3 regions of the Streptomyces sp. NPDC031265 genome follow, and region 1 is predicted to be linked to each of the others. Evidence: riboswitches for the same ligand, from Rfam matches in the RefSeq annotation. Region 1 holds a riboswitch; each other region holds the start of a gene.
What was found. A riboswitch is a leader RNA that binds a small molecule or an ion and turns the genes downstream of it on or off. The one in region 1 is predicted to bind cobalamin.
Positions count from the first base shown of each region.

Region 2: another riboswitch for cobalamin. It lies ahead of metE (5-methyltetrahydropteroyltriglutamate--homocysteine S-methyltransferase); the one in region 1 lies ahead of ACZ499_RS29120 (ribonucleoside-diphosphate reductase subunit alpha).
Region 3: another riboswitch for cobalamin. It lies ahead of nicT (Nickel transporter NicT); the one in region 1 lies ahead of ACZ499_RS29120 (ribonucleoside-diphosphate reductase subunit alpha).

Region 1 covers NZ_JBVIHM010000023.1:66,434-70,708, forward strand. The annotation lists gene ACZ499_RS29110 (DUF3311 domain-containing protein) at 1-239, shown strand, start outside; gene mctP (monocarboxylate uptake permease MctP) at 236-1,855, shown strand; cobalamin riboswitch at 2,148-2,271, shown strand; gene ACZ499_RS29120 (ribonucleoside-diphosphate reductase subunit alpha) at 2,401-4,275, shown strand, end outside.
Region 2 covers NZ_JBVIHM010000005.1:221,004-225,278, forward strand. The annotation lists gene ACZ499_RS11170 (molybdopterin-dependent oxidoreductase) at 1-1,711, opposite strand, end outside; cobalamin riboswitch at 2,008-2,231, shown strand; gene metE (5-methyltetrahydropteroyltriglutamate--homocysteine S-methyltransferase) at 2,393-4,275, shown strand, end outside.
Region 3 covers NZ_JBVIHM010000020.1:132,611-136,885, reverse strand. The annotation lists gene ACZ499_RS27200 (penicillin acylase family protein) at 1-1,516, shown strand, start outside; cobalamin riboswitch at 1,880-2,087, shown strand; gene nicT (Nickel transporter NicT) at 2,115-3,272, shown strand; gene ACZ499_RS27190 (NAD(P)H-binding protein) at 3,265-4,104, opposite strand; gene ACZ499_RS27185 (helix-turn-helix transcriptional regulator) at 4,234-4,275, shown strand, end outside.

The DNA.
Region 1 (4,275 bases):
AAGTGCGGAGACCGGTGATCACGCCTGTGCGCGTGGTCATCGCCCTCTGCCTGATCGCGCCCTTCGTGGCGATGCTCTGGGTCGGTTCGTACGCGAAGGCCGACCCGGCACTCGCCGGGATCCCGTTCTTCTACTGGTACCAGATGCTGTGGGTGATCATATCAACCGCGCTCACGATGCTCGCGTACAAGCTGTGGCAGCACGACCAGCAGGGCCGCAAGGCGGGTGAGGGCAAGTGACTCTCGCAGCCAACGACGGTGTGAACGGCGTCGCGCTCGGCGTCTTCATCTTCTTCTTCCTGGCCGTCACGGTCATCGGCTTCATGGCCGCCCGCTGGCGCCGCGCCGAGAACGAGCAGAGCCTCGACGAATGGGGGCTCGGCGGCCGCTCGTTCGGCACCTGGGTCACCTGGTTCCTGCTCGGCGGCGACCTCTACACGGCGTACACGTTCGTCGCGGTTCCGGCGGCGGTGTACGCGGCGGGCGCGGCCGGGTTCTTCGCGGTGCCGTACACGATCCTCGTCTATCCGCTGATCTTCACGTTCCTGCCCCGGCTCTGGTCGGTCTCGCACAAGCACGGCTATGTGACGACATCGGACTTCGTACGCGGCCGGTTCGGCTCCAAGGGCCTCTCGCTCGCGGTCGCGGTCACCGGCATCCTCGCCACGATGCCCTACATCGCGCTCCAACTGGTCGGCATCCAGGCGGTGCTCGACGTGATGGGCATCGGCGGGTCCGGCAACTGGTTCCTCAAGGACCTGCCGCTGCTGATCGCGTTCGCGGTGCTCGCCGCGTACACCTACTCCTCGGGCCTGCGCGCGCCCGCGCTGATCGCGTTCGTGAAGGACGGCCTGATCTACCTCGTCATCCTGGTGGCGATCATCTACATCCCGATCAAGCTCGGCGGCTTCGACGACATCTTCGCGGCGGCCCGGCACAAGTTCGAGACACCCAACGCGGCCGGGAAGCCCACGGGTGCGCTGGTGCCCCCCGAGGCCGGGCAGTGGACGTACGCCACACTCGCCCTCGGCTCGGCGCTGGCGCTCTTCATGTACCCGCACTCGATCACGGCGACCCTCTCCTCCCGCAGCCGCAACGTCATCCGCCGCAACACCACGATCCTGCCGCTGTACTCGCTGATGCTGGGCCTGCTCGCGCTGCTCGGCTTCATGGCGATCGCGGCCGGGGTCAAGGTCAAGAACGGCCAGCTGGCGATCCCGCAGCTCTTCGAGGACATGTTCCCGGACTGGTTCGCGGGCGTGGCGTTCGCCGCCATCGGCATCGGCGCGCTCGTCCCGGCGGCGATCATGTCGATCGCGGCCGCGAACCTCTTCACCCGCAACATCTACAAGGACTTCCTCAAGCCGGACGCCACGCCGGAGCAGGAGACCAAGGTATCCAAGCTGGTCTCGCTCCTGGTGAAGGTGGGCGCGCTGGTCTTCGTCCTGACCATGGACAAGACGGTCGCGATCAACTTCCAGCTGCTCGGCGGCATCTGGATCCTGCAGACCTTCCCGGCCCTGGTGGGCGGTCTGTTCACCCGCTGGTTCCACCGCTGGGCGCTGCTGGCGGGCTGGGCGGTGGGCATGGCGTACGGCACGCTCGCCGCGTACGGGGTCGCCTCGCCCACCCAGAAGCACTTCGGCGGCAGCTCCAAGAACATCCCCGGCATCGGTGAGATCGGCTACATCGGCCTCACCGCGTTCGTCCTGAACGTCGCCGTCACCGTGGTCCTCACGGTGGTCCTGAGGGCCCTGAAGGCCCCCGACGGCGTCGACGAGACGTCCCCGGAGGACTACACGGCGGACGCGGGCGACCCGGGCGTACAGACGGAACTCCCGGCCGCGACACACTGACGCGAGCCACATGACGGGCCGCCGGGTTTCCGGCGGCCCGTTTCCGCTGCCTGGGGGAATGCCCACGACCGCCTGAAGGTTCGGCGTACGGCACCCCCAACCCCTGAGGGGCGCGGGGCTGTGACATGTGCGGCTCCGCCGCGATGGGGGTCCCCCTGTTCGAGCGAAGCCGAGAACTTGGGGGAGCGACCAGCCCCCACCGGCCCGCAGTCGAGCAACTCCCCAACAAACACGCTCCGGTACGGATGCGACACAACATGTGGGGGCGCCAACAACTCCCGGCACAAGATGTATGCTCGTGCTCGCTGTCGCCGCAGGGGAATCCGGTGCAAATCCGGAACTGTCCCGCAACGGTGTACTCGTACGCATTTGCGTACCTGGTCAGTCCGAGGACCTGCCGACAGCGCGCCCTGGCCGTCCGGTCCGGGTGCCAGACGTCCGGGCCTCGCGGAATGGGCATGTGGACGCGGCGTACCCCCGAGGGGGTGTGTCCGTGTGCCCGCGCACTTCCCCAAGGCCCCGTGCCGAGCGAGGAGTGCCCCCACGTGACCATCGCCCCTGCGGATCCCGCCTCAGCGATCGCCGAAGAGCCGGCCGATGCCCCCGGGACCGCGCTGCTGCGGACCCTGACCGACCTCACCGCCGATCTGCCGGACACCGACCCCGGCCGTGTCGCCGCCGCCGCGCTGCGCGGCCGCAACGCGCGCTCGGACGAGGCGGAGCTGCGTGGGCTCGCCACCGAGGCCGCCGCCGGTCTGATCTCCGAGGACCCGGCGTACTCCCGCCTCGCCGCCCGGCTGCTGACGGTCACGATCGCCGACGAGGCCGCGACCCAGGGCTCGGTCTCGTTCTCCGACTCGGTCGAGGTCGGCCACCGCGAGGGCCTGATCGCGGACCGCACCGCCGACTTCGTACGGCTGCACTCGGAGCGTCTGGACGCGCTGGTCGCCGCCTCCCTCGCGGACGGCGCCGACGACCGCTTCGGCTACTTCGGACTGCGCACGCTCTACTCCCGCTACCTGCTGCGGCACCCGATCACCCGCCAGGTCATCGAGACCCCGCAGCACTTCATGCTCCGGGTCGCGGCGGGTCTGGCCGAGGACGACTCGGTGCGCGCGCTCGACGAGGTCGCCTCGCTGTACGGCCTGATGAGCCGGCTCGACTACCTGCCGTCCTCGCCGACGCTCTTCAACTCCGGCACCCGCCACCCCCAGATGTCCAGCTGCTACCTGCTGGACTCCCCGCTGGACGAGCTGGACTCGATCTACGACCGTTACCACCAGGTGGCACGTCTGTCGAAGCACGCGGGCGGCATCGGCCTCTCGTACTCCCGCATCCGCTCGCGCGGCTCGCTCATCCGGGGCACCAACGGCCACTCCAACGGCATCGTCCCGTTCCTGAAGACGCTGGACGCCTCCGTCGCGGCCGTCAACCAGGGCGGGCGGCGCAAGGGCGCGGCCGCGGTCTACCTGGAGACCTGGCACTCCGACATCGAGGAGTTCCTGGAGCTGCGCGACAACACCGGTGAGGACGCCCGGCGCACGCACAACCTGAACCTGGCGCACTGGATCCCGGACGAGTTCATGCGCCGTGTGGACGCGGACGGCACCTGGTCGCTGTTCTCCCCCGCCGACGTGCCGGAGCTGGTGGACCTGTGGGGCGACGAGTTCGACGCCGCCTACCGCAAGGCCGAGGCGGCCGGTCTCGCCCAGAAGACGATGCCGGCCCGGGACCTGTACGGCCGGATGATGCGCACCCTGGCGCAGACCGGCAACGGCTGGATGACCTTCAAGGACGCCTCCAACCGCACCGCCAACCAGACGGCGGAGCCCGGCCACACGGTCCACTCCTCCAACCTCTGCACCGAGATCCTTGAGGTCACGGACGACGGCGAGACGGCCGTCTGCAACCTCGGCTCGGTCAACCTCGGCTCCTTCGTGCTCGCCTCGGGCGAGATCGACTGGAAGCGCCTGGACGAGACCGTCCGTACGGCCGTGACCTTCCTGGACCGGGTCGTCGACATCAACTTCTACCCGACCGAGCAGGCCGGCCGCTCCAACGCCAAGTGGCGTCCGGTGGGCCTGGGCGCGATGGGCCTCCAGGACGTCTTCTTCAAGCTGCGCCTGCCCTTCGACTCCCCCGAGGCGAAGGCGCTCTCCACCAAGCTGGCCGAGCGCATCATGCTCACGGCGTACGAGGCGTCCTGCGACCTCGCCGAGCGCAACGGCCCGCTCCCGGCCTGGGACAAGACCCGCGCGGCGCGCGGCGTGCTGCACCCCGACCACTACGACGTCGAGCTGAACTGGCCGGAGCGCTGGACGGCGCTGCGCGAGCGGATCGCCTCGGTCGGCATGCGCAACTCGCTGCTGCTCGCGATCGCCCCGACCGCGACGATCGCGTCCATCGCGGGCGTCTACGAG
Region 2 (4,275 bases), on a different contig from region 1:
CGTCGGGCATCTCGGCGGCCGGGAGGTGCGGGCGCGCGTGGAAGACGGCCCGTCCGCTCGCCGTCGGGAACACCGGACCGCCGCCGTCCTCGGCCACGTACCGGATCGGGTTGCGGTCGGGCCCCTCGGCGGTAGGGGCGGGCCACTGCACCGGCGTGGCGCGCAGCCGCTCGTAGGTGACCCCGCGCAGGTCGTAGCCGGTCTTCGGGTTCCAGGCGCGCTTGATCTCCTCGAAGACCTCTTCGGGACCGGCGTAGGTGAACGCCTCCTCGTACCCCATCGCGCACGCCACGCGCGCGATGATCTGCCAGTCGGGCAGTGCCTCGCCGGGCGCGTCGAGGGCCGGCTGGGCGAGGGTGAGGTTGCGCTCGCTGTTGATGAGGACGCCCTCGGCCTCCGTCCACAGGGCGCCGGGCAGCACCACGTCCGCGTACGCGGTGGTCTCGGTCTCCGCGAACACGTCCTGGACGACGACGAACTCGGCCGCCCGCAGGCCCTCGACGACGGTGCGGCGGTTGGCGACCGAGGCGACCGGATTGGTGCAGATCACCCAGCACGCCTTGATGTCGCCGTCGGCCATCCGCCGGAACATCTCGACGGTGCCGAGCCCCGCCCCGTCCGTGCGCAGCGTGCCCGGCCGCAGCCCCCACAGCTCCTCGGTGAAGGCCCGCTCCTCGTCGACGAGCACCGAGCGCTGGCCGGGCAGCCCGGGGCCCATATAGCCCATCTCGCGGCCACCCATGGCGTTCGGCTGGCCGGTGAGCGAGAAGGGGCCGCTGCCGGGGCGGCAGATCGCGCCGGTCGCCAGATGCAGGTTGACCAGGGCGTTGGTGTTCCAGGTGCCGTGCGTGGACTGGTTGAGCCCCATGGTCCAGCAGCTCATCCACTCGTCGGCCGCGCCGATCCACCGCGCCGCCGTGCGGATGTCGTCCTCGGGGATCCCGGTGATCTCCGCGACCGAGGCGGGCGCGTAGTCGGCCAGGAACTCGCCCATCGCCTCCCAGCCCTCGGTGTGCTCGGCGATGAAGGCGGTGTCCGTGTGCCCGTTCTCCTGGAGCAGGTGCAGGAGCCCGTTGAGCAGGGCGAGATCCGCGCCGGGCTTGATCTGCAGGAAGAGGTCGGCCTTGGCGGCGGTCGCGGTGCGGCGCGGGTCGACGACGATCAGCTTCGCCCCGGCCTTGACGCGCTCCATCATCCTCAGAAAGAGGATGGGATGACAGTCGGCCATGTTGGAGCCGATGACCAGGAAGACGTCCGCCTTCTCGAAGTCCTGGTACGAGCCGGGCGGCCCGTCCGCGCCGAGCGACAGCTTGTAGCCGCTGCCCGCACTGGCCATGCACAGCCGGGAGTTGGACTCGATCTGGTTGGTGCCGATGAACCCCTTGGTCAGCTTGTTGGCCAGGTACTGCGCCTCCAGGCTCATCTGGCCCGACACGTACAGCGCGACGGCGTCCGGCCCGTGCTCGTCGACGATCGCCCGCAGCCTGCCCGCCGTCTCGGCGATCATCGCGTCGACGCCGGCGGGCACCGGCTCTGCCCCCCGCTCGCCCCGTACCAGCGCGGTGGCCAGGCGTCCGGGTGCGGCCAGCATGTCGGCCGTCGTCGCCCCCTTGGTGCACAGCCGTCCGGAGTTCGCGGGGTGCGCCTTGTCGCCGGAGGCCTTGAGTACCGTGCGCCGGCCGTCCGGCCCCACGGTGATGTCGAGGACCATCCCGCAGCCCACACCGCAGTACGAGCAGACCGTGCGCACCTGTTCGGTGGCGGCCCGCGTGCCCTGTGCGGTCAACGGGTGTCCCCTCTCGTCTCGGCCGGGATCCCTTGGGTTCCGACCGTACGAAATGCCCGTTACTTCGATGTCACGTGCGGCGATCACGAGTGGTTACGTCGGCCACACTAATCGCGCCCCGATGCTGTGAGCACCTGTGTGCGACTGCGGCACGCCTCCGATGTCGGACATCACGAGGCGTGCGGGCCCGATGTGAGGGGCCTTCCGGCCCCCGGCTCTGTAGGGTGGCGCTCGCAGCTGGTTCGCCCCCGTCCGCCAGGCGGGAGGCGTCGTAAGAGGGAACCCGGTGGGAATCCGGGACTGCCCCGCAGCGGTGAGCGGGAACGACCGCCGTCATACGCACTGGGCCCGGCCGGGTCTGGGAAGCGACGGCCACTAGGTGTCCGCCGGGAAACCGGCAGGCGTGCCCGCGAGTCCGAAGACCTGCCCGTTGCCCGTGCGCGACCGACGCGCGCGGAGACCTTGGTGACCTCGTGGGCGGGTCGGCGAGACAAGAGGTGGTTCGAGCGCGGGCACCGCTCCGCGCGGGCCGCCCTGTCCGTCTCCCTTCGCGCCCACGACCCGCATCAGGGTCGATTTCGAGACATTCTCGCGAAGGAGAGTTTCGTGACCAGCAAGTCCGCAGCCGCGGCAGCACGGGCCACCGTGTACGGCTACCCCCGCCAGGGCCCCGACCGGGAACTCAAGAAGGCCGTCGAGGGGTACTGGAAGGGCCGCGTCAGTGCCGACGCCCTCCGTGACACCGCCCGCGACCTGCGCCGCGCCAACTGGCGCCGGCTCGCCGACGCGGGCGTCGACGAAGTCCCCACCGGCGACTTCTCGTACTACGACCACGTCCTCGACACCAGCGTGATGGTGGGGGCGATCCCCGACCGGCACCGCACCGCCGTCGAGACCGACACACTCGACGGCTACTTCGCCATGGCGCGCGGCACCCAGGACGTGGCGCCGCTGGAGATGACCAAGTGGTTCGACACCAACTACCACTACCTGGTGCCCGAACTCGGCCCGGACACCGTCTTCACCGCCGACTCCGGCAAGCAGGTCGCCGAGCTCACCGAGGCGCTGGCGCTCGGCCTCGCGGCCCGGCCCGTCCTGGTCGGCCCGGTCACCTACCTCCTCCTGGCCAAGCCCGCGCCCGGCGTCGACGCCGCCTTCGAGCCTCTGGCCCTGCTGGAGCGGCTGCTGCCCGTGTACGCAGAGGTGCTCGCCGATCTGCGGGCGGCCGGCGCGCAGTGGGTGCAGCTCGACGAGCCCGCCCTCGTCCAGGACCGCACCCCCGCCGAACTGGACGCCGCCGCCCGCGCCTACCGGGCGCTCGGCAGCCTCACCGACCGCCCCAAGCTGCTGGTCGCCTCCTACTTCGACCAGCTCGGCGAGGCCCTGCCCGTCCTCGCCAAGGCGCCCGTGGACGGCCTCGGCCTGGACTTCACGGGACCGGCCGCCGCCAACCTCGACACCCTCGCGGCCGTCGGCGGACTGCCCGGCAAGCGGCTGGTCGCGGGCGTCGTCGACGGCCGCAACATCTGGATAAACGACTACGAGAAGTCCCTCGCCACTCTCGGCACGCTCCTCGGCCTCGCGGGCACCGTCGACGTGGCACCGTCCTGCTCGCTGCTGCACGTTCCGCTCGACGCGACGGCCGAACGCGACATCGACCCGCAGATCGCCCGCTGGCTCGCCTTCGCCCACCAGAAGACCGCCGAGACCGTGACGCTGGCCCGCGGCCTCACCACCGGCACCGGCGCCATCGCCGCCGAACTCGCCGCCAACCGCGCGGACCTGGCCTCGCGCGCCGGATCCGCCCTCACCCACAACCCGGCGGTACGCGCGCGTACGTCGACGGTCACCGAGGCGGACGGTCGCCGCTCCCAGCCGTACGGCGAACGCGCCCCGGCCCAGCGCGCCCGGCTGCGGCTGCCGCTGCTGCCCACGACCACCATCGGCTCGTTCCCGCAGACCACAGAGGTGCGCTCCGCCCGCGCCGACCTGCGCGCCGGACGCGTCGACACCGCGGGCTACGAGGAGCGCATCAAGGCCGAGATCCGCGAGGTCGTCGCCTTCCAGGAGAAGGCGGGCATCGACGTCCTCGTCCACGGCGAGGCCGAACGCAACGACATGGTGCAGTACTTCGCCGAGCAGCTGACCGGCTACCTCGCCACCCGGCACGGCTGGGTCCAGTCGTACGGCACGCGCTATGTCCGCCCGCCGGTCCTGGCCGGCGACATCTCCCGGCCGAGGCCGATGACAGTCCGCTGGACGGCGTACGCCCAGTCGCTCACCGACCGCCCTGTCAAGGGCATGCTCACCGGGCCGGTCACCATGCTGGCCTGGTCGTTCGTCCGCGACGACCAGCCGCTCGCCGAGACCGCCCGCCAGGTGGCGCTCGCCCTGCGCGACGAGGTCGAGGACCTGGAAGCGGCCGGGACGTCGGTCATCCAGGTCGACGAGCCCGCCCTGCGCGAGACGCTGCCGCTGCGCGCCGCGGA
Region 3 (4,275 bases), on a different contig from region 1:
GCTCGTCGAGATCGGCCACACCCGCGCCCTCGCCTGGACGCACACCACGAGCTACACCGACCACGCCTCGCTCTACCGCCTCACCCTCACGCCCGGCGACCCGACGAGCCACCTCGTCGACGGCAAGGCGGTGCCGATGACCCGCCGGACCGTACCGGTCACGGTCCGCGGCGCCGACGGCAAGCCCTCCACCGTCACCACCACCCTCTACACCTCCCGGTACGGGCCGGTCCTCGCCGAGGGCTGGACGCGCACCGAGGCGTACGCCCTGAGGGATGCCAACGCCGACAACCTGCGCTCGATGAACGAGTGGCTGGCGATCGGCAGGGCGCAGTCCGTGGCCCAGCTCAAGCAGGCGCACCAGACGTACCAGGGCATCCCCTGGACGTACACGATGGCCACGGACACCACCGGCACCGCGTACTTCAACGACTCCTCCGCCGTGCCGAACGTCACCGACGACCGGCTCAAGCGGTGCGCCCTGCCGGGCGAGGACCACGATGTGGCGGGCGTGCTCGATGGTTCGACCTCGGGCTGCGACTGGGGCAACGACCCCGACGCGGTCGTGCCGGGCATCTTCGGCCCCGGCCACCAGCCCCGGCTGACCCGGACCGACTACGTGGCCAACTCCAACAACGACTCGACCCTGACCAACCCCTCGGCGCCGCTGACCGGTTACCCGCGGATGTACCGCGCCGGAGTGCCGCTCGGGCCGCGCGCCCAGCTCGGGCTCCAGATGATCGCGGGCCGGCGCGACGGCACCGACGGACTCGGCACGCCGGGGTTCACCCTGTCCACGCTGCGGGCGAGCATGCTCGGTAACCGCAACTACACGGCGGAGCTGGGCCGCGACGACGCGGTCGCGATGTGCCGCGCACACCCCGTCCTGACCGCCACCGACGGCACCGAGGTGGATGTGCGCGCCGCCTGCGGCGTCCTCGCGGCCTGGGACACCCGCGACGACGCCGACAGCCGCGGCGCCGTGCTGTGGCAGGCGTTCCGCACCCAAGTGGGCGGCCGGCACCCGTGGTGGCGCGTTCCGTACGACCCGGCCCAGCCGCTCACCACCCCGCGCGGGCTCAACGGCGACGATCCGCAGGTGCGGCGCGCGCTGGCCGACGCCGTGCGCGGGCTGGCCGCCGACAAGGTGCCCCTGGACGCGCCGATAGGCAGCGTGCAGCGCTGGGCGGGGATCCCGCTGCCCGGCTGCTCCGGCGGTGAGGGCTGCTTCAACGTCGTGAACGCGTCACCCACGTCGGGCAGCGGCGGCGCCACAGGCCCGAACTCCCCGGAGGACTACGCGTCGGGCTCCAGTTTCATCATGGCCACGGAGCTGACGTCGCAGGGTCCCCGCACCCGTACGATCCTCACCTACGGGCAGTCCTCCAACCCCGAATCGCCCCACTACACCGACCAGACCGTCCTCTTCTCGCACAAGCGCTGGGTCACGGAACGGTTCACCGAGGCGGAGACAGGGTCCGATCCCCAGCTCCGGACCACGACCCTGCACGGCTGACCGGGGCGACCCGAACGGGCCGCGCCATCCCCGCAGTGGAGGAGCCGCCCGCGGAGCTGTGGCGGCGTGCGGTGCAGCGGTGGACCGACCCGTTCGTGACCGAGGCGCTCTCCGGCGCGGGCTCCGTGCGCGGCTGGGCCGAGGCCGTGAGGCGCATCGACTACCACTTCGGCTCCGACGAGGTCCGCGCCCGCATCGACCGCCGCCCGGCGTTCCCCGCGCCGACCGGAGGGTGGGGAGTCGGGCCGAGCGGCGGGCCCGCCGCGTGCTGCGAGGTGGGCGGACGGTCCCCGGCGGCGCGCCCGAAATGTGATCTGCAATCCCCCTGCCCGCAGCCAGACTTGCAGGTGAGGCGGGTCGCACCTACGGTTGGCGAGCCGTGGTGTTCGGGAAGACCGGTGCAAGACCGGAGCGGCCCTCGCCACTGTGATCGGGCCCCATGTCGTTCAGGCCATGAACGGCTTCGGGTAGCCCGTCCCGTTGTGCCACTGGGGGCCGTAAGGCCGCTGGGAAGGCGGGGACGGTGCGATACCCCGGAAGCCAGGAGACCGGCCACGGCATCTCGCTAATGATCCACGAGGTGCTGGAGCGTGAACGAATGACCCTGCCCACCCTGCCCGCCACTTTCCAGTGGCGGCGTGAGGACACCGTCCGCACCGCCTGGCTGCTGGCGGTGATCGCCGCCCTGCACGTCGTGGCGTTCGGCATACTCTTCCTGCTCGTCGTGCCCGAGCACTACGAGGTCGGCTCGAAGACGTTCGGCCTGGGCCTCGGCGTCACCGCCTACACCCTCGGCATGCGGCACGCCTTCGACGCCGATCACATCGCCGCCATCGACAACACCACCCGCAAGCTGATGGCCGACGGCAAGCGGCCGGTGTCGGTCGGCTTCTGGTTCGCGCTCGGGCACTCCAGCGTCGTGGTCGCGATGGCGGCGCTGGTCGCCGGGGGCGCGCAGCTCGCGGGCACCCTGATGAACGACGACTCGCAGACCCACCAGACCCTCGGAGTCGTCGGAACGACCGTCTCCGGATCGTTCCTCTACCTCATCGCCGCGCTCAACCTCCTCGCCCTTGTCGGCATCCTGCGGGTCTTCCGGGCCATGCGTGAGGGAACGTACGACGAGGCCGAGCTGGAACAGCACCTGGACTCACGGGGGTTCATGAACCGCCTCCTGGGCCGCTTCACCAAGTCGATCACCAGGCCCGGCCAGATGTACCCGCTGGGCTTCCTCTTCGGGCTCGGCTTCGACACCGCCACCGAGGTCACACTGATGGTGATGGCCGGCTCGGGGGCGGCCGCCGGGCTGCCCTGGTACGCCGTGCTGTGCCTGCCGCTGCTCTTCGCGGCGGGGATGAGCCTGTTCGACACCATCGACGGTACGTTCATGAACTTCGCCTACCAGTGGGCCTTCTCCAACCCGGTGCGCAAGGTGTTCTACAACCTCACCATCACCGGGCTCTCCATCGCGGTGGCCTTCCTGATCGGCACGATCGAGCTGGTGGGCGTCCTGCACGAAAAGCTCGATCTGAGCGACGGTGTCACCGGCTGGGTCGCGGACCTCGACCTGGACAACGTGGGCTTCATCATCGTCGGCCTGTTCGTCGCGGTGTGGGCCGCGGCCCTGGCGTACTGGCGGTTCGCCAAGGTCGAGCAGCGCTGGGCGGTGCGCGTCGCCGCAGCCGCCGATGCGCCCGGCCAGGGCGGGCCGGGCACGGCCCGGGACGGGGCCGCCCCGGCTGCGGACGTCATCTGAAGGCCACGACGCTGTCCGCCGCCCAGGCCGTGAACGTACGCGGTGCCCGGCCCAGGATGCGCTCCACATCCGGACTCACCTGCCGCTCCTCGGGCGTGGGTTCGCCGAGGATGCCGAGCGTGGCCTCGACCACCGGCTCCGGCATGAAACGCATCAGCAGCTCCCGCGCCTCGGCCCGGCTCTGCTCGACGAACCGCACCGCTGTCCCCAGCGCGTCACCGATCGCCCGGGCCTGCTCGCGCGGCGAGACCGGGGCCGGTCCGGTGAGTTCGTACGTCCGGCCCGCGTGGCTCCCGTCGCGCAGGGCCACGGCGGCGACCGCGGCGATGTCGGCCGGATCGATGACGGGCAGGCCGACGTCGCCGAAGGGTGCCGTGACCGTCCGCTCGGAGCGGACCGAGGGCGACCACATGTAGGCGTTGGAGGCGAACCCGCTGGGCCGCAGGACCGTCCACTGGAGGCCCGACTCCCGTACGGCGTCCTCGAAGGCGCGCAGCCGGGCGTGCGCGGGGGAGTGCGGCCGGGTGGCAGTGGCCTGCGACGACTGGAGGACGACCCGCCGGACCCCGGCGGCCCGCGCCGTGTCGAGGATGGCGTACGGGTCGAGGCCTTCGCCGTCACCGGGGACGAGGAGGTACAGCGCGTCGGCCCCGTCGAAGCCCCGCTTGAGGCTCTCGGGCCGGGCCGGATCGGCCTGCTGGAACTCCACGTTGCCCGGCATCTCCCCGGCCGGGGCGCGGCGGGAGACCGCCGTCACCCACTCGCCCGCCGAGGCCAGGGTCTGTACGAGGTGTCGTCCGACGTTCCCGGTTGCTCCGGTCACCACAATCATGATCTCTCCCTGATGGTGTGTACGGCGCGGCTCTTGATCAGTCCGCTGATCTCTCCGCGCTCGATCTGCACTCATCCTGGAAGCCAAACTGGCCATCTCCTGGCCAGTTTTCCCAAGAGAATGATCGCTATGAGAGCTGACCGTCTGGTAGCGACCCTGCTGTTCCTTCAG